4 regions of the Arthrobacter sp. G.S.26 genome follow, and region 3 is predicted to be linked to each of the others. Evidence: riboswitches for the same ligand, from Rfam matches in the RefSeq annotation. Region 3 holds a riboswitch; each other region holds the start of a gene.
The links. A riboswitch is a leader RNA that binds a small molecule or an ion and turns the genes downstream of it on or off. The one in region 3 is predicted to bind S-adenosylmethionine.
Positions count from the first base shown of each region.

Region 1: it holds a riboswitch for S-adenosylmethionine, as region 3 does, so the genes downstream of both, ACRB8A_RS12285 (aminotransferase class V-fold PLP-dependent enzyme) here and ACRB8A_RS06380 (bifunctional o-acetylhomoserine/o-acetylserine sulfhydrylase) in region 3, are expected to answer to the same signal.
Region 2: it holds a riboswitch for S-adenosylmethionine, as region 3 does, so the genes downstream of both, ACRB8A_RS01150 (LLM class flavin-dependent oxidoreductase) here and ACRB8A_RS06380 (bifunctional o-acetylhomoserine/o-acetylserine sulfhydrylase) in region 3, are expected to answer to the same signal.
Region 4: it holds a riboswitch for S-adenosylmethionine, as region 3 does, so the genes downstream of both, ACRB8A_RS17715 (DUF1737 domain-containing protein) here and ACRB8A_RS06380 (bifunctional o-acetylhomoserine/o-acetylserine sulfhydrylase) in region 3, are expected to answer to the same signal.

Region 1 is NZ_CP193752.1:2,688,440-2,692,640, forward strand. It holds gene rsgA (ribosome small subunit-dependent GTPase A) at 1-639, shown strand, start outside; gene hisN (histidinol-phosphatase) at 685-1,497, shown strand; SAM riboswitch class IV at 1,659-1,773, shown strand; gene ACRB8A_RS12285 (aminotransferase class V-fold PLP-dependent enzyme) at 1,809-3,230, shown strand; gene ACRB8A_RS12290 (class I SAM-dependent methyltransferase) at 3,300-4,058, shown strand; gene ACRB8A_RS12295 (metal-dependent transcriptional regulator) at 4,107-4,201, shown strand, end outside.
Region 2 is NZ_CP193752.1:240,167-244,367, forward strand. It holds gene ACRB8A_RS01135 (MFS transporter) at 1-381, shown strand, start outside; gene ACRB8A_RS01140 (rhodanese-like domain-containing protein) at 378-764, opposite strand; gene ACRB8A_RS01145 (LLM class flavin-dependent oxidoreductase) at 802-1,953, opposite strand; SAM riboswitch class IV at 2,145-2,253, shown strand; gene ACRB8A_RS01150 (LLM class flavin-dependent oxidoreductase) at 2,293-3,390, shown strand; gene ACRB8A_RS01155 (NtaA/DmoA family FMN-dependent monooxygenase) at 3,404-4,201, shown strand, end outside.
Region 3 is NZ_CP193752.1:1,407,199-1,411,399, reverse strand. It holds gene metX (homoserine O-acetyltransferase MetX) at 1-575, opposite strand, end outside; SAM riboswitch class IV at 588-703, opposite strand; gene ACRB8A_RS06380 (bifunctional o-acetylhomoserine/o-acetylserine sulfhydrylase) at 800-2,125, opposite strand; SAM riboswitch class IV at 2,170-2,285, opposite strand; gene ACRB8A_RS06375 (VOC family protein) at 2,447-3,085, shown strand; gene ACRB8A_RS06370 (CPBP family intramembrane glutamic endopeptidase) at 3,280-4,095, opposite strand; gene ACRB8A_RS06365 (DeoR/GlpR family DNA-binding transcription regulator) at 4,183-4,201, opposite strand, start outside.
Region 4 is NZ_CP193752.1:3,855,636-3,859,836, reverse strand. It holds gene ACRB8A_RS17730 (LysR family transcriptional regulator ArgP) at 1-286, shown strand, start outside; gene ACRB8A_RS17725 (O-succinylhomoserine sulfhydrylase) at 273-1,481, opposite strand; gene ACRB8A_RS17720 (rhodanese-like domain-containing protein) at 1,482-1,892, opposite strand; gene ACRB8A_RS17715 (DUF1737 domain-containing protein) at 1,889-2,146, opposite strand; SAM riboswitch class IV at 2,160-2,274, opposite strand; gene opgC (OpgC domain-containing protein) at 2,522-4,201, shown strand, end outside.

The sequences.
Region 1 (4,201 bases), 1.3 Mb from region 3:
CTGCTGATCACCAAGGCAGACGTCAAGGATCCCGCTGACCTGCTGTCCAATTACGCGCACCTGGACTTCCCGGTCATCATCAGCCGCACCGCGGACAATAAGGCATCGGGCATCGACGCCAGGTCAGACGATGGCCTGTCCGCCCGGCTGGACAGCGAGGCCGTAGCGGAGCTGCGGACCTTCCTGCACGGGAACGTCACTGTGATGCTGGGGCACTCCGGCGTGGGCAAATCCACCATGGTCAACGCGCTGACCGGAGCCGAGCGGGCCACCGGCGGCGTCAACGCCGTCACCGGCCGCGGCCGGCACACATCCTCCTCCGCCCTGGCCCTGCGGCTGGCAGATGCGCCGGCCGGCAGTTGGATCATCGACACCCCTGGCATCCGGTCCTTTGGCCTGGCACTGGTGGACCCGGACCGCATCCTGCGTTCCTTCCCGGACCTCTCCCCCGGCACCGATGCCTGCGAACGCGGCTGCAAGCACACGGCAGCGGCCGTGAACTGCGGGCTGGACGCCTGGGTGGCCGCCGGCCAGGCAGGTCCCACCGGCGCTGCCCGGCTCTCTTCCCTGCGGCGGCTCCTCGGGGCGGATCCGCGCCTGGAAGCCCAGGAGACCAAGGAACTCGGCAGCGTCAACTGACGTGGGCCTCCCAGCACAACCGCCGCCAGACGGTAGTTTGGAACCATGATCCAATCCGCTTCCAGCTACAACGATGACCTGCGCCTGGCCCACGTCCTGGCCGATTCCGTGGACGACCAGACGATGAGCCGTTTCAAGGCCCTGGACCTCCATGTGGAGACCAAGCCGGACCTGACGCCTGTCACCGACGCGGACAAGGCAGCTGAGGAATCCATCCGCGGCCAGCTTTCCCGCTCCCGCCCCCGCGACGCCGTCCTGGGTGAGGAGTTCGGCAGCAGCGGCCACGGCTCACGCCGCTGGATCATCGACCCCATTGACGGGACCAAGAATTTCGTCCGGGGTGTCCCGGTATGGGCAACCCTGATCGCGCTCGTTGACGAGGGCGAACCGGTGGTGGGTGTGGTCAGCGCACCTGCGCTGGGCAAACGCTGGTGGGCGGCGAAAGACATGGGCGCCTACATGGGGCGTTCGCTCGCCTCGGCCACCAGGCTGCGCGTCTCCAACGTCGCCACCCTTTCCGATGCGTCATTGTCCTACTCCAGCCTCACCGGGTGGAAGGAACGCGGCAACTTCGACGAGTTCCTGGGGCTCACCGAGGACGTATGGCGGACCCGCGCCTACGGCGACTTCTGGTCCTACTGCATGGTCGCCGAGGGGTCGGTGGACATTGCCTGCGAACCCGAACTGAATCTCTACGACATGGCCGCCCTGGTCCCCATCGTGGTGGAAGCCGGCGGCCGGTTTACCTCCCTGGAGGGCCAGGACGGCCCGTTCGGCGGAAACGCCCTGGCCACAAACTCCATCCTGCATTCCGAGGTGCTGCGGCGCCTGAACCCGGGGCTGGACGACCTCCTCTAGGACTGCCTGGACCGAAGAATATACGGCGGACGCCTCCGGATGGGGGCGTCCGCCGTCGTGTTCTTCGACAAAAGCCCCGGCGTACGGGCGCGGCGTAACAAATCCCTTAACATTCGGGCTGGCTTCAAACCACCCCGCACCATGTCCTACGCTCTTAAGCAGGTCACGAGTGCCAGCGCTAAACCCCGGTTTGCTGGCCGGCAACCCTCCATTCGCGGTGGGGTGCCCCGGGTGACGACCAGGCCGGTCCGGACATGGATACGGCAAGCGCGGATTCCCTGCAGGGAGTCCTGTCAACGTGAGGATTCCCCATGACAACTGCCACTGTCTCCCCCGCAGCTTCGCTGGCGCCCGCCGCACCTTCGGTTTTGGCCGGCCACTCCATCGCCGCCAGGCCCCTCGCCGCCGTAACCGGCGCCGAGATCCAGGCGCCGCTGATCGCCGGTGGCCATGTCCGCTACGCGAACCTGGACTATGGCGCCTCCGCGCCGGCGCTGTCCCTGGTCTCCGCCTACCTGAACGAGATCCTGCCCTACTACGCCAGCGTGCACCGTGGCGCCGGCTACGCCTCGCAGATCAGCACCTCCGTGTACGAGAACGCGCGGAACATCGTGCGGGACTTTGTGGGCGGCCGCCCGGACGACTCGGTGATCTTCACGCGCAACACCACCGACTCGCTGAACCTCCTGGCAGGGTGCCTGCCCAACACGGACGGCCGGCCCACCGGCGACGTCCTGTACCTGGACATCGAGCACCACGCCAACCTGCTGCCGTGGCAGGGCGTCCCGCACCGGAGCATCGTGGCCGCGGACACCCTGGCCGGCACCATCGACGCTGTCCGCGGCGAACTGGAGCAGGGCGGGGTCAGCCTCCTGGCCGTTACCGGCGCCTCCAACGTCACCGGTGAAATCCTGCCCATCCGCGCCCTCGCCACGCTGGCCCACCAGTACGGCGCCCGGATTGTGGTGGACGCCGCGCAGCTGGCACCCCACCGGCGGGTAGACATCACCGCCGACGGCGTTGACTACCTCGCGTTCTCCGGCCACAAGCTCTACGCCCCGTTCGGTTCCGGCGTCCTGGTGGGGCGCCCGGACTGGCTCGACGCCGGAAAACCGCACCTCGCCGGCGGCGGTGCCGTCAAGGAAGCACGGCTCGACGGCGTCAGCTGGGCCACGGGCCCGGCCCGGCACGAGGGCGGCTCGCCCAACGTCCTCGGCGCCGCCACCCTGGCACGTGCCACGCAGGTCATCGCCGCCCTGGACCCGCAGGAATGGCACGCCCACGAACAGTCCATCCGGTCCTACCTGGTGGCGGGGCTGCAGCAGATCGAGGGCGTGAGTGTCCACCAGATCTTCAAGGACACCAACGCTGAGACGGACACCATCGGTGTGGTTAACTTTTCCGTGGCCGGCTACGACGCCGGTCTGGTGGCGGCCTACCTGTCCGCAGAGCACGGCGTGGGCCTCCGGGACGGGCGTTTCTGCGCCCACCCCCTGCTCAAGCGGCTGGGCCTTCCGTCCGGTTCGCTGCGGGCCAGCTTTGGTGTGGGCTCCCGCCTTGAGGACGCCGAACGGCTCCTTGCCGGCATCTCTGCCCTCCGGACCCAGGGCCTTGGCTGGGATTACGTGGTGGACGCAGGCCGCTGGGTGCCCGCCAACGATTCCCGGACCTACCCGCACTGGGCCCCCAACACGCCGGGCACCGCCGGCGCGGCCCCCTGCCTGGACGACTGAACCGCCGGGCCGCCCCGGCGGGGTCCATGCGGTAAATTCAGGAGAGACATCTACTGAAGGAGGCCGCGCGTGGTCCGGGGTGGCCCCAAGCTGGAACACAACCGGCGCCAGGAGCTGGGCCAAAGCTTCCAGGACGGCGGCGAGCATTACCAGCAGGTCCGGCCGGGCTACCCGGCGGCAGCCGCGGACTGGCTGGTGCCCGCAACGGCCGGTGAGGTTTTGGACGTCGGCGCCGGCACCGGCAAATTCACCGCACTGCTCCTGGCCAAAGGACTGGCCGTCACCGCAGTCGACCCGTCCGCGGACATGCTGGAACAGCTGGCTGAGCACTATCCACGTGCCACGGCTGTCCTGGGCACCGCAGAGGCCACCGGCCTGCCGGCGGCGGCGTTCGACGTCGTCACCGTGGCCCAGGCCTGGCACTGGTGCGACGCAGCTGCGGCCAGCACGGAGCTCGCCCGGGTCCTTCGCCCGGGCGGCACGCTGGGGCTGGTCTGGAACCAGCTGGACACCTCCGTTCCCTGGGTCCACCGGCTGTCCCGGATCATGCACGCGGGCGACGTCTACAAGCCTGGCCACCGGCCCGCCGTCGGGCCTGAATTCCAAGGCCTTGAGGGGTACGTGACCCGGTGGCAGGACCCTGTAACCACCACGGGCCTGATGGAGCTCACCAAAACGCGCAGCTACTATCTCAGGGCCTCCGAACCCACCCGCGCCAAGGTGCTGGCCAACCTGGACTGGTACCTGCATGAGCATCTTGGCCACCGGGACGGCGAAATCATCGACCTGCCCTACCTGACCCTGGCATGGCGGGCCACGGCGGCGTGAATCTCGTTGCCGGCCAGCGGCGGTGCAGTACCCGGTAAGCTTGATGCTGTGAAGACCAGCGCGCCCTCCTCCTCGATCGAGGACTACGTCAAGGTCATCTACTCGTTTACCGAGTGGCAGGACAAACCCATCACCTCCTCGCA
Region 2 (4,201 bases), 1.2 Mb from region 3:
CAGTACCTGGACAGCGGAGCCGCTGCGATGGCGGTGGCCGCCGTCGGGCTCCTGCAGGGGCTAGCCGTGGGTCTGGTGGTGGCCCCCAACCAGACCCTGACACTGGCCCAGGCCCCGCCCGGTGCCACGGGGGTGGCCGCGGGCTTTTACCAACTCAGCCAACGGTTCACGGCGGCGCTGTGTTCAGCGGCCGCCGCCGGCATGTTCCTCACCGCCGGCGCGGACCCCCGCCGGGCCTTCCACCAGGGTGTGGTGCTCTGCTCGGTGCTGCTGGGCGTCGCTGTGCTGGCCGGCAGTGCGGACTGGCTCCGCACAGCCGCTGTCGCCGGGCGGCAGGCCACCCGCCGGCAGCCTTCGAAGCGCCGGCGGGCCGGTCCTTAAGCGGCCGGGCTCTGGGCGCCCGGGTCCGTGGGGCCTGTGGTGGGCACCCCGGCCTCCCGCAATGCCGGGAAGCCGCCGTCCACATGGACGGCGTTGGCGTAGCCCAGCACCTTCAGCTTCTCGGCTACAGGGCGGGAGCCGTTGACGGAGCCGCAAAACACCACTATGTTCCGGCCCGCGGCTTCCACTTCGGGCAACAGTTCGGGGGAGTCGGGGCCGAAGTCCTGGTCCACCCGCTCCCGGTTGACCACCAGCGCCCCGGGGATCGCCCCGGTGCTGTTCCGGCCGGCGTCACTGCGGACGTCAACCAGCAGGGCCCCTTCGGCGATGAGGCGGGCGGCGTCAGCGGCGCTGACCAGTTGGGTGTCGGTTTCGGTGCTCATGGTTCTCCTTTGAGGATGGGTTGGTTGGACCGGGGTCTTAGCCGCGGGCCCAGGCGTCGGCAAGCAGCCCGTAGGATGCCACCCGCTCCGCCTGCCCGTGGGCGATGGTGGTGATCAGGAGCTCCTGGGCGCCCGTGGCCCGCTGCAGCGCCCTCAGGTGGGCGGTGACCGTCCCGGGGGCGCCCACGAACCGTGTTTCCACGCGGTCCCGGACCAGCTCCGGGGAGCCCACCGCGGCGTCCACCCGGCCGCCGTCGGCCGGGGCGGGATAGGCGATGGCGCCTTGGCCGCTGCGGATGCTGTGCACCCAGGCGGCGAAGCCCGCGCCGAGCCGCCGGGCGTCCTGTTCGCGTTCGGCCACCAGCACGTCCGCGGATACCGTGACGTACGGTTCCGGCACCGCCGCCGAGGGCCGGAAGTGGGCCCGGTATTCGGCCACCGACTCCAGTACCGTGGCCGGCGACACGTGGTAATTCGCGCCGAACCGCAGGCCCAGCTTCCCGGCAAGCCGGGCGCTGGGCCCCGCCGTGGAACCGTGGAGCCAGAACTGCGGGGCATGTCCCAGGGCAGGTGTCACCGTGATCCCCTCGCCGTGCCGGGTGCGGTAGCCGCCGTCGAAAAAGCCGATGACGTCCTGCACGTCGCTCTCGAAGTTGTCCGCATCCCCGGGCTCCCGGCCCAGGAGCTCGGCCTGGAGCCGGAACTTCCGGGGCAGCACGGAACTGAACGGCTGCCGTTTGGCGGGGACCACCAGGCCCGCCACCACCCGGCCCGCGTCCTCCGGCGCGGGTTCGCCGGCAGTCCGGAGGTCTTCCCCGCCGGTGCTTGCCGGCGGGGAAGCGGGTTGGCCGGAGCGGCCAAATCCCAGATCGATCCGGTCCGGGAACACTGCCGCCAGGGTTCCGACGTTTTCGGCTACCTGCAGCGGTCGGTAGTTGCCCAGGATGGTGGCAGCCGTCCCCACCCGGATGGTCCGGGTGGCGGCAGCAACCAGGGCGGACAGCACATGCGGGGCGGAACCCGCGACGCCGGGATTGAGATGGTGCTCGGCCAGCCAATAGCGGTGGTAGCCGAGGTCCTCGGCAGCGACGGCCAGCTCCACGCTGTTGCGCAGCGCCTGCCCGGCGTCCACCCCCGCCGGGATGGGGCTCAGATCGAGAACTGACAGCAGGGCATCCGTTGGGCTCATGGCTTGACCCTACGGACGCCGGCTCCGGCGCCCAAAGCGCCATGTCACCGGACTCAACGGTGCGCAACAGGCCGTCACAGGCGCCGCCAGATGACGGTTTAAGCCGTCGCTTGACGTGGCGTTTCGCGCGTTGACCTCGTGCGACAACGGCGGTTGCGGGGGTCATTCGGGGATCGTACATTCGAGCCATAGGTCAAGAGTCAGCACGCCAAGGACCGGCTCGTGCTGCGGCAACCCTCAGGCATTTAGTGGCGGGGTGCTCCGGAAACAGACCTGGCCGCACTGCGGCAAGTGAAATGTCGTCCCGGCCGCACCAGCGGCCCCTGAAAGAGGAAAGCCATGCCTTCACTACCAGTACCCGAAAACCGTCCCAACGTGGTGGCCGTTGAGCTCGACGGCGACGGGGCGCACCCCGCCGCGTGGCGCCACGCCCACCACCTTCCGGACGGACTGCTGGGCGGTGCCCGCATCAGCGGCACCGTCCAGGCCGCAGACATCGCCGGCTTCCACCTGGCCACCTTCCGCGATTCCCGCGTGGTGGATGCCGGCACGGCCGGGATTCCCGGCCGGATCGATGCCGTGCAACGGGCCGCCTTCGCTGCCCCCATCACCGGCTCGATCGGCCTGGTACCCGAGGTGGACACCCTCTACACCGAGCCATTCCACGTCGCCACCCAGCTGGCCAGCCTCGACTACGCCTCCCAGGGCAGGGCGGGCTGGCTGGTCAGCGCGGCCAACGCGCCCGAAGAAGCCCGCGCCGTGGGCCGTGAGCAGCTGGCCGCCGCCGCAGCGCCCCTCGAAGCCGCGGACGCCGTGGAAGCCGGCCGCCGGCTCTGGGATTCCTGGGAGGACGACGCCGTTATCCGCGACGCCTCCACCGGCCGCTACCTGGACCGCGACAAACTGCACTACGCCGACTTCGAAGGGGAGCGCTTCGCCGTCAAGGGCCCGGCGATCATTCCCCGGCCATTGCAGGGGCAGTTGGTGGTCATCGCTCCGGCGGCGCTGCTCTCCACCGTGGAAGCCGACGTGGCACTCGCTTCAGCCGCCACCGTTGACGGGCTCGCCGCAGCAGCCTCAGCGGCGGCCGCCACCGGCGTTCCCCGGACCCTCGTGGAGCTCGACGTGATCCTCGACGCCCGCGGCCAAACGGCCGCGGAACGGCTCGCGGAGCTGGACCGCCACGAGCCGTGGACCGGCGGCGCCCGGTACGTGGGCAGCCCCGCCGGCCTCGTGTCCCTGCTGGCCCGGCTCTTCGATGCCGCGGACGGCGTCCGGCTGCATCCCGCCGTCGTGGACGTCGACCTGCCGGAACTGGCGCTCAACGTCCTGCCCGCGTTGCGCGCCGCCGGCCTGGTCAGCGCGCCCGCCGCCGGCACCACGCTGCGCCGGTCCTTCGGCCTTCCCCGCCCCGCCAACCGCTACGCAGCGGCCTGAAAGAGAGCACCCCATGACCACGCACCGTCCCACCGGCAACGGCCGGATCCAGTTCGGCGTCTTTTTCCAGGGCGTCAACCACACCACCGTCTGGAAAGCCCCGGACAGCGGCTCCCAGACCGACTTTGAATCCTTCCGCCGCGTGGCCCAGACCGCCGAACGCGGGCTGTTCTCAGCCTTCTTCCTGGGCGAAGGACTGCGGCTCCGTGAACACCTGGGCCGAATCCACGACCTGGACGTGGTGGGCCGCCCGGACGCGCAGACTGCCCTGGCGGCACTCGCCGCCGTCACCACCAACATCGGCCTGGTGGCCACCCAAAACACCACCTACAACGATCCCGCGGACCTGGCCCACCGGCTGGCCAGCCTCGACCTGCTCTCCGGCGGCCGCGCTGCCTGGAACATCGTCACCACGGACAATGCCTGGACCGGCGCCAACTTCCGCCGCGGCGGGTTCCTCAAGCACGAGGACCGCTACGTCCGGGCCGAAGCCTTTGTCCAGACCGCCAAAGCCATCTGGGACTCCTGGGCCGACGGCGCAATCGCCGGGTCCCGGAGCGACGGGCGCTGGCTCCGGCAAGGAAGCATCACCCCGGTGCGCCGGAACGACGCAAGCTTCGACGTGGACATCACGGGACGGCTGCCGCGGTCCGCCCAGCACCACCCCGTCCTCTTCCAGGCGGGGGATTCACCCGACGGCCGCGACTTCGCTGTCCGCAACGCCGACGTTATCTTCTCCCGGCACGCGGAACTCGAGGATGCGAAGGTGTTCCGGGCGGACATCGTGGCCCGCACACTAAAGGCCGGCCGC
Region 3 (4,201 bases):
GCCTGCGCAAACGCGATCTGCTCTGCGGTGCTCGCCGCACCGACGGCGATGACGGCGCACCGCTGCACCCGCTCCGGGTAGGTCACCGCCCATTCCAAGGCACGCGCACCGCCCATGGAGCCGCCCAGGACGGCGAACCAGCTGCGGATGCCCAGCTGGTCTGCGAGCCTGGCTTCGGCCACGGTGCTGTCCCGCAGGGTCACCAGCGGAAACCGGGAACCCCACGGGCTGCCGTCCGGTGCGGCTGAGGACGGTCCCGTGGACCCGTAACAGCCGCCCACAATGTTGATGGACACCACAAAAAACTGGTCCGTGTCCACGGGTGCGCCCGGACCGGCCAGCTGTTCCCACCAGCCGGGCTCGTCGCTGTCGCCGCGGGCAACGTGGGTGCTGCCGGTCAGGGCATGCTCGATCAGGATGGCGTTGCTGCCGTCGGCATTCAGGGTGCCCCACGTTTCGTAGGCCAGGGTGACGTCCGGCAGGTATCCGCCGGCTTCAAGTTCCAGGGCCCCTACGGAGGCGAAGCGGACAATCCCGTGTTCGGGAACGGTGGTACGGGCGACGGTAACCGTCATGGCAAGACCTCTTCTACGCGCTTGCCTGCCGTCGAATGACCGGCAGGCCAGGTCTTCACCCGGGGCACCCCACCGCGGAAGGAGGGTTGCCGGCCAGCAAGCCGGGGCTGTCACTGGCACTCATGACCTTGTTCGAGTGTACGAAGAACACCCCACCCCGGGCCAAGAGTGTGACTGGTTGTGACTTGCCCCGGCCCAAAGGCAGCCGGTCCGTTAGGGTCCGGTCAGGACCCTGCTGCCGCCTTGGCCGCCCGGAAACCTGCTTCCAGGTCGGCCAGGATGTCATCGATGTGTTCCAGTCCCACGGACAACCGGACCAGGCCCGGCGTGACCCCGGCAACGGCCTGCTGCTCAGGGGACAGCTGGCTGTGGGTGGTGGACGCGGGGTGGATCACCAGCGACCGGACATCGCCGATGTTGGCCACATGGGAGTGCAGTTCCAGCGCATCGACAAAACGCTGGCCGGCCGCGGCCCCGCCGGCGAGGTTGAAGGCCACAATCGCCCCGGTGCCCCGCGGCCCGTACTTTTGGCCGCGCTCAAACCAGGGGCTGGAGGGCAGGCCGGCGTAGGCAACGGATTCGACGTCGTCCCGCGCCTCGAGCCAACGGGCCACCTCAATGGCGTTGGAGACATGCCGCTCCACCCGCAGGCTCAGGGTTTCCAGGCCCTGGGCGATCAGGAACGCGTTGAACGGTGACACGGCGGAGCCCAGGTCGCGCAGCAGCTGCACGCGGGCCTTCAGGATGTAGGACAGGTTGGCACCCAGGGCGCCGTCGGCACCCAGGTCGCGGCCGTAGACCAGGCCGTTGTAGGTGGGGTCCGGGGTGTTGAAGCCGGGGAACTTCTCCGGTTCCCTGGTGAAGTCGAACTTGCCCGAGTCCACGATCACGCCGGCGATGGCTGCGCCGTGTCCGCCCAGGTACTTCGTGGCCGAGTGCAGGACGATGTCCGCGCCCCACTCCAGCGGCCGGATCAGGTACGGGGTGGACAGCGTGTTGTCCACAATCAGCGGCACTCCCGCCTGGTGCGCCACCCCGGAAATGCCCTCGATGTCCAGGACGTCCTGGCGCGGGTTGGATACCACCTCGCCGAAGAACAGCTTGGTGTTGGGCTGCACGGCGTCGCGCCACTGGTCCAGGTTGTCCGGGTCCGCCACAAACGTCACGGTGATGCCGAACTTCTTCAGGGTGTGGGCGAAGAGGTTGTAGGTCCCGCCGTAAAGGCTGGGGCTGGCCACGATGTGGTCGCCGGCCTCGGCGATGTTCAGGACCGCGAACGTCTCGGCGGCCTGCCCGGAGCTGAGCAGGAGGGCCGCGAGGCCGCCTTCCAGGCTGGCGATCCGCTGCTCCACGGCGTCCTGGGTGGGGTTGCCGATGCGGGTGTAGATGGGCGAGAGTTCGGCCAGGGCGAACCTGTTGGCCGCGCTTTCGGCGCTGGGGAACACAAACGAGGTGGTCTGGTAGATGGGCAGGGCCCGGGCGCCGGTGGCGCTGTCCGGTTCCTGGCCTGCATGGATCTGGCGGGTTTCAAACGACCATCCGTTGGACATCTTTGGCTCCACTTCACAGGGGCCCGGCATGCAGGAAGCAGCACGGGCCGCGCTTGCCATCCGGCCGGTGCCGGACAGCCAGGTCCTCACCCGGGGCACCCCACCGCGGGTGGAGGGTTGCCGGCCAGCGAGCCGGGGCTTGATGCTGGCACTCATGACCTGTGCCCAGTGTAGGAACTGTCCGGGAGCGTGGTACAGGATTGTGACGAACATGGTCCCACGGCCCCGTTGCCGGGCCACAACAGGAACTCCGCCCAGCGGAAAAAACATGTAAGGCAAACCTTAGCTGAGAGGCGGATCACAAAGTGCCAAGATGTTGGCATGCGCATGGATCACGTCTCTTACGCCTGTGAACAGGATGGCCTGGCGGCCACCACCGAACGAATCGCTTCCGCCCTGGGTGTGGAAGCCGTCAAGGGCGGGGTGCATCCCCGTTTTGGAACCCGGAACATGATCATTCCCCTCGCGGGCCACAAGTACCTTGAGGTGGTGGAGGTGCTGGCGCACCCCGCCTCGGACAAGGCGCCTTTCGGGCAGGCTGTCCGCGCCCGCTCCGAAGCCGGTGGCGGCTGGATGGGCTGGTGCGTCGAAGTGGACGACCTTGCCCCTTTCGAGGAGCGGCTGGGCCGGTCTTCCGTCAACGGCAACCGCAAGTTCCCTGACGGCCGCGAACTGGTCTGGAAGCAGATCGGCATCCTGGGCCTCATCGCGGATCCCCAGGTGCCCTACATGCTGAAGTGGGAGGGCGACCCCTCCCTGCACCCGTCCAACGCCTACGAAGGCAACGTTAAGATGAGCTGCCTGACCATCGCCGGTTCCGCCGAGCGGGTCACCGAATGGCTGGGCGAACCGGTGGAGAAGCCGCTCGAGGATGTTGCAGTGGATTGGGTTGCCCCGCACGGCACGCCCGGAATCCTCTCGGTCACCTTCGAAACCGCCAACGGCGCAGTCACCATCTGATCCTCCGCCGCACCGGATCCGGCCTGCGCCGGGTCCGGTGCTTCCGGGCGTCCGCGCCCACCCACCCTTCGACCGCCATCAGCAGCTGACAACGGCGTCACCTGCTGATGGCGGCCGAATCATTGAGCGGCAAAAGCATCAAGCGGACGACGGCGGCCGCCCGCCACCGCGGGCAGGCATGAGGCCCGGGACGGTCAGCCCAGCCCCACCGCCTTGCCAAACAGGCTGAAGCCGACAAACGCCACGATGTCGAGCAGCGCGTGCGCGATGACCAACGGCATCACGCGTTTGGTCCGGGTGTAGAGCCACGCGAAGACGGCGCCCATCACCACGTTCCCGATGAAGGGCCCGAAGCCCTGGTAAAGGTGGTAGCTGCCACGCAGCAGCGCACTGGCCGCGATGGACACCGGCAGGCTCCAGCCGAACTTGCCGAAGCGGTTCATCAGGTACCCCACCACAATGACCTCTTCCACAATGCCGTGCCGGACGGCGGAGAGGATCAGCACCGGAACGGTCCACCAGTAGGCATCCAGGGCGCTGGGGATGATGGCGGTGGTGATGCCCAACGCCCGCCCGGCGGCGTAGAGGCCCAGTGACGGGATGCCGATCAGGGCGGCCAGGCCGAGGCCCTGGAGCAGGTCGCGGCCGGGCCTGTCGAAGGTGAAGCCAAGCTGCCGGAAAGCGGAGCCCGTGTGGCGGGAGGCGTTGGCGCCGCCGATGACCGGCGGGTTGCCGGGTCCGGCAGGTGCCGCCTGGCGCTGGTCGGTCAGGAAGTAGATCACCAGGAGGACCGGCACCAGGGCAAAGGCGATGTCCAGCAGCTGGTAGGTCAGGTCGAAGTATTCCCGGGTACTTTGCGAGCGGTTCAGGGTGGAGGTGCCCTCCACCAGCGGCGCGCGGGACAGCTTGTCCAGCAGCTGCACCACGGAATAGACGGCGGATTGTCCCAGGGACAACCCCAGGACAATCCAGACTTCGAGCCGCAGCCTGCGGCGGGAGGGAACCAGCATGTACCCATTTTGCCTGCTGTTGCTGGATCCGGGCTGACCGCCCCGGCCGGCACTGGATCCCGGTGGTCCCCGTGGGCCGGCGGCCCTTTATCCGGGAGCGACGATC
Region 4 (4,201 bases), 1.7 Mb from region 3:
CCTCGGTGCCCCGCGGCACTACGTCCCGTCATCGGCAGAGTTTGCCCAGGCCATCCGGCTGGGGATGGGCTGGGGACTGCTGCCCGAAGCGGAATGCCTGCCGTGGCTTGGCAGCGGCGAGCTGGTGGAACTCGCGCCCGGGCACCCGGTGGACGTGGCCCTCTACTGGCAGCGCTGGAAAATTGACTCGCCGGTGCTGAACCAGCTCACGGCGGCCGTCCGGGCGACGGCTGCCCACGAGCTCCGGCAGCCCGCCCCGGGACCGGGTTCCGTCAGATCTGCTTGAGCGCTTGCTCCAGGTCGCCGATCAGGTCATCGGCGTCCTCGAGCCCCACGGACAGCCGCACCACACCGTCGCCCAGCCCGATCGCTGCGCGGCCTTCCGGCCCCATGGCCCGGTGCGTGGTGGTGGCAGGATGGGTGATGAGGGACTTTGAGTCACCCAGGTTGTTTGAGATATCGATGATGCGCAGGCCGTCCAGCAGGGCAAAGGCGGCGTCCTTGGCCGACCGCCCGGGAGCCGAACCCAGGTCCAGCGTAAGGACGGTGCCGCCTGCCTTCATCTGCTTCGCGGCAAGCCCGTACTGGGGGTGCGATCTAAGCAGCGGGTATTTCACCCAGCTGACCGCCGGCTGCTGCTCCAGCCACTCGGCCAACCGCAGGGCCGTGGCCGACGAGTGGTTGACCCGCAGTGCCATCGTCTCCAGTCCCTTGTTGAGGACCCAGGCGTTAAACGGGGAAAGCGAAGGCCCGGTGTGGCGCATGAGCTGCTTCACGGGACCGTCAATGAACTCCCTGGTGCCCAGGATCGCCCCGCCCAGGACGCGGCCCTGGCCGTCGATGTGCTTGGTGCCGGAGTAGACAATAACGTCGGCGCCGAACTGGCCGCACCGCTGGAGCAGGGGAGTGGCAAATACATTGTCGACGACGACTGTTGCGCCGGCAGCGTGGGCCAGGTCGCTGACGGCGGCGATGTCCACAATCTCCTGCATGGGGTTGGACGGCGACTCGAAAAACACGGCAGTGGTGGGCTGGGACAGGGCTTCGCGCCACTGGTCCAGGTCCGGCCCGTCAACAAACACCGTTTCCACGCCCCACCGCGGCAGGATCTCGTTCAGGATCACAAAGCAGGAACCGAACAGCGACCGGGCGGCAACCACGCGGTCGCCGGCAGCGAGGAGGGCGCCCAGGGCGGTAAAGACCGCTGACATTCCGGAGGCCGTGGCGAAGCACGCTTCGGTGCCCTCCAGCAGCCGCAGCCGCTCCTGAAAAGTGGCTACCGAGGGGTTGCCGTAGCGGGAGTAGACAAAACGCTGGTCCTCGCCGGTGAACGCCCGCTCGGCGGCGGCAGCGGATTCATAGACAAACCCTGAGTTCAGGAACAGCGCCTCGCTGGTCTCCTGGAAGTTGGTGCGGTCCAGGCCACCGCGGACCGCCTGCGTATCGGCGTTCCAACCGGCAGCGTCGTCATTAAAAGCCATTTAGTTGGTTCCCAGGTTGGTAGGCAGGCCGCGGTTCTTCCAGCCGTTGACGGTCCGTTCGCCATACCGGTCAGGCTCGCCCTCGAAGCCCTCCAGCACGTTGTATGAGGTGAAACCGGCCTGCGTCGCCGCGGTGGCAGCCGCGATGGAGCGCTGCCCGGAACGGCACAGGAACAGCAGTTCCGCGGCTGAATCCTCCGGAGCCTGCTGGCTGAGGTCGCTGATGAAGGCGGGGTTCGGGACGCCGCCAGGGAAGGTCCACTGAATAAACAAGGGATCGTTGTCCGTGGCCTTGGTGTCAGGAATGCCGATATGGGCCCATTCAGCTTCGGTCCGGACGTCCACCAGGATGGCGCCCTGCTCCAGCTTGGCCCATGCCTCCTGCGGGGTCAGGTCTCCGGCGTAGCTCATGCGTGCCCCTCGCCGTCGAATTCGAGGCTGTCCACTGCGGTTGCCACGGCGGCGTCGGCCGTGGCGATGGCGGCCGGCAGGACAACTGCCTGGGCCACAATCACACCTCCGCCGTTGTACGTGGCGGCGGGGCTTCCGTGCAGCACGTAGCCCTCCGCCAGTGCGGCCGAGATCCGCTCGCAGAACTCGCGGTTGTCCGGGCCGCTGATGAGGCGGTAGGACAGTCTCTCTTCAGGGGCAGGTGCGTCGGACACGACGGATCTCCTTCTCTCACGCTTGCAGCTCGAATGGTCGATATGCCGAGTATTCACCTGAGGCACCCCGCCGCGGAAGGGAGGGTTGCCGACCGGCCAGTCAGGGCTTAGTGCCGGTACTCATTACTCCCCAAAAACGTAACACTTGCTGCCCGGTGCCGCACGGCCGCCGTCGTCATGTTCCGTAACCGAGCCGCGCCGGGCACGGGGTCCTGGCGCGGCGGCCGGACCGATAAGGTTTGCATGGGGGCGCCGCCCCGACAGCTGGCTTCAGACCGGGGGGTTCCCATCAGCAATCGATCAGCCGCGCGGAGTGGCGGCACTGCCGTGCCCGGCACCCGGATTTTCCGCGCCTGTGCTGCCCTGCTGGCAGCGATGATGATGACAGTGCTGGCCATCGGGCTGCCGGCCGGGGCGGCACACGCTGCTGCGCCGGTTCCGGACGACCGCGGGCCCCTCCTTGGCGCCGTCCTGGAATGGGGCGAAGATACCGCCGCAGGTTTCGCGGACCGGCTGGGTGCACGGCCCGCAGTCCTGGGTCACGACATTGACTTTCCGTACCGGGATGCGGAGCGTAACGACCTCAAGGGCTTCCTGTACCAGGCGTCCGCCCAGGGCGCGCATGCCATGCTCACCGTCCGGCCCACCGTCCCGCTGGACCAGGTGGATTCAGGCTCTGCTGCCGCCTTCGCGGCGGAGGTGCGCACGCTCGCCGGCGGGTTCAAGGGCAAGCTCCTGATCCGGTTCGCCCCCGACATGAATTCCAGCTGGGTGGAGTGGGGCCAGCAACCGGCAGCGTACCGGGAGGCGTTCCGGACGCTCGCCGGCAAATTCCGGGCGTCCGACGGCGGCGCCCTGATGGTGTGGGCCCCTTTCCTTGGCAAGGACTACCCGTTCGAGCGGAGCAGGGCAGCCCCCGGTCCCGGAAGCGACGGGTTCAGCCTGCTGGACAGCAACGGGGACGGCAGTTGGAACGGTGCCGACAGCCCTTACGGGCCGTATTATCCGGGCGATGATTCCGTTGATTGGGTGGGCCTGAGTGCCTACCATGACGACACCTCGGGCGGGGCCGCCGTCAACTCCCTGCCCCGCGCTGGTGAGTTGCGGGAAATGCTGACATCGGCCGGCGGTGAGGACTTCTACGGCACGTATGCAGCCGGCAAGGACAAGCCGTTCCTGCTCCAGACCGCCGCCTTCTACAGCCCGGCGTCGGGAGGTGCCGCAGAGTCCGACATCAAAGTGAACTGGTGGGACCAGGTAGTGGGCACCATGACGTCGGCGGAATTCGCCCGGACCGCCGCCGTTGTGTGGGATGAGCGGACCAGCACCAGGGACACCGGGGTCGCCAGCATTAACTGGCTGCTGACGGGGAAACCGGACATTGCTGCAGCTGCCTCGGAGCGGCTCAAAAAATCCCCTGTGGTGACCGGGCCGGTGACGGAGGTGTCCACGGACGGCAGTTATTCGCATCCCAACACGTTGTCCGGCGTTGCCGCGTGGAGTGTTGGAGCGGCTTTGCTGATCCTCCTTGCCGCGCTGTGGCAGATTCCCGGACGGATCAACAACGCTTCCTCCTGGGCCTATGCGGATCCGTCCAAGCGTGACTCCCGCGTGGATCTGCTGCGCGGCATGGCGATCGTCTTTGTTGTGGTCAACCACCTGGGCATGACATCCCTCTTCCAGCTTTTTACCCAGGAAGCGGTGGGATTCGTCTCGGGAGCCGAATTGTTTGTCCTGTTCTCCGGCCTGGTGGTGGGCATGGTCTACGGGCCGCGCGTCAAGGACGACTTCGGCCGCGTGCTGGAGTTGACGTCGCGCCGCGCAGGCAAGCTGTACGTGACGGCACTTGTGGTGCTGATCGGTGTCTTCCTGCTTTCGCTGCTGCCGGTTTTCCGTTCCGAGGTGCTGACCACGTTCGTGGACCAGGGAACGGGTGGAGCCGGCCATGGCGGTGCGGGCCGCACCTACGACCTTTACGCCGGCATGGGCTCCCTGCTGCAGTTCCCCGTACCGCCGGGGATCCTGCCCGCGATCCTGCTGCTGCAGTTCGGGCCG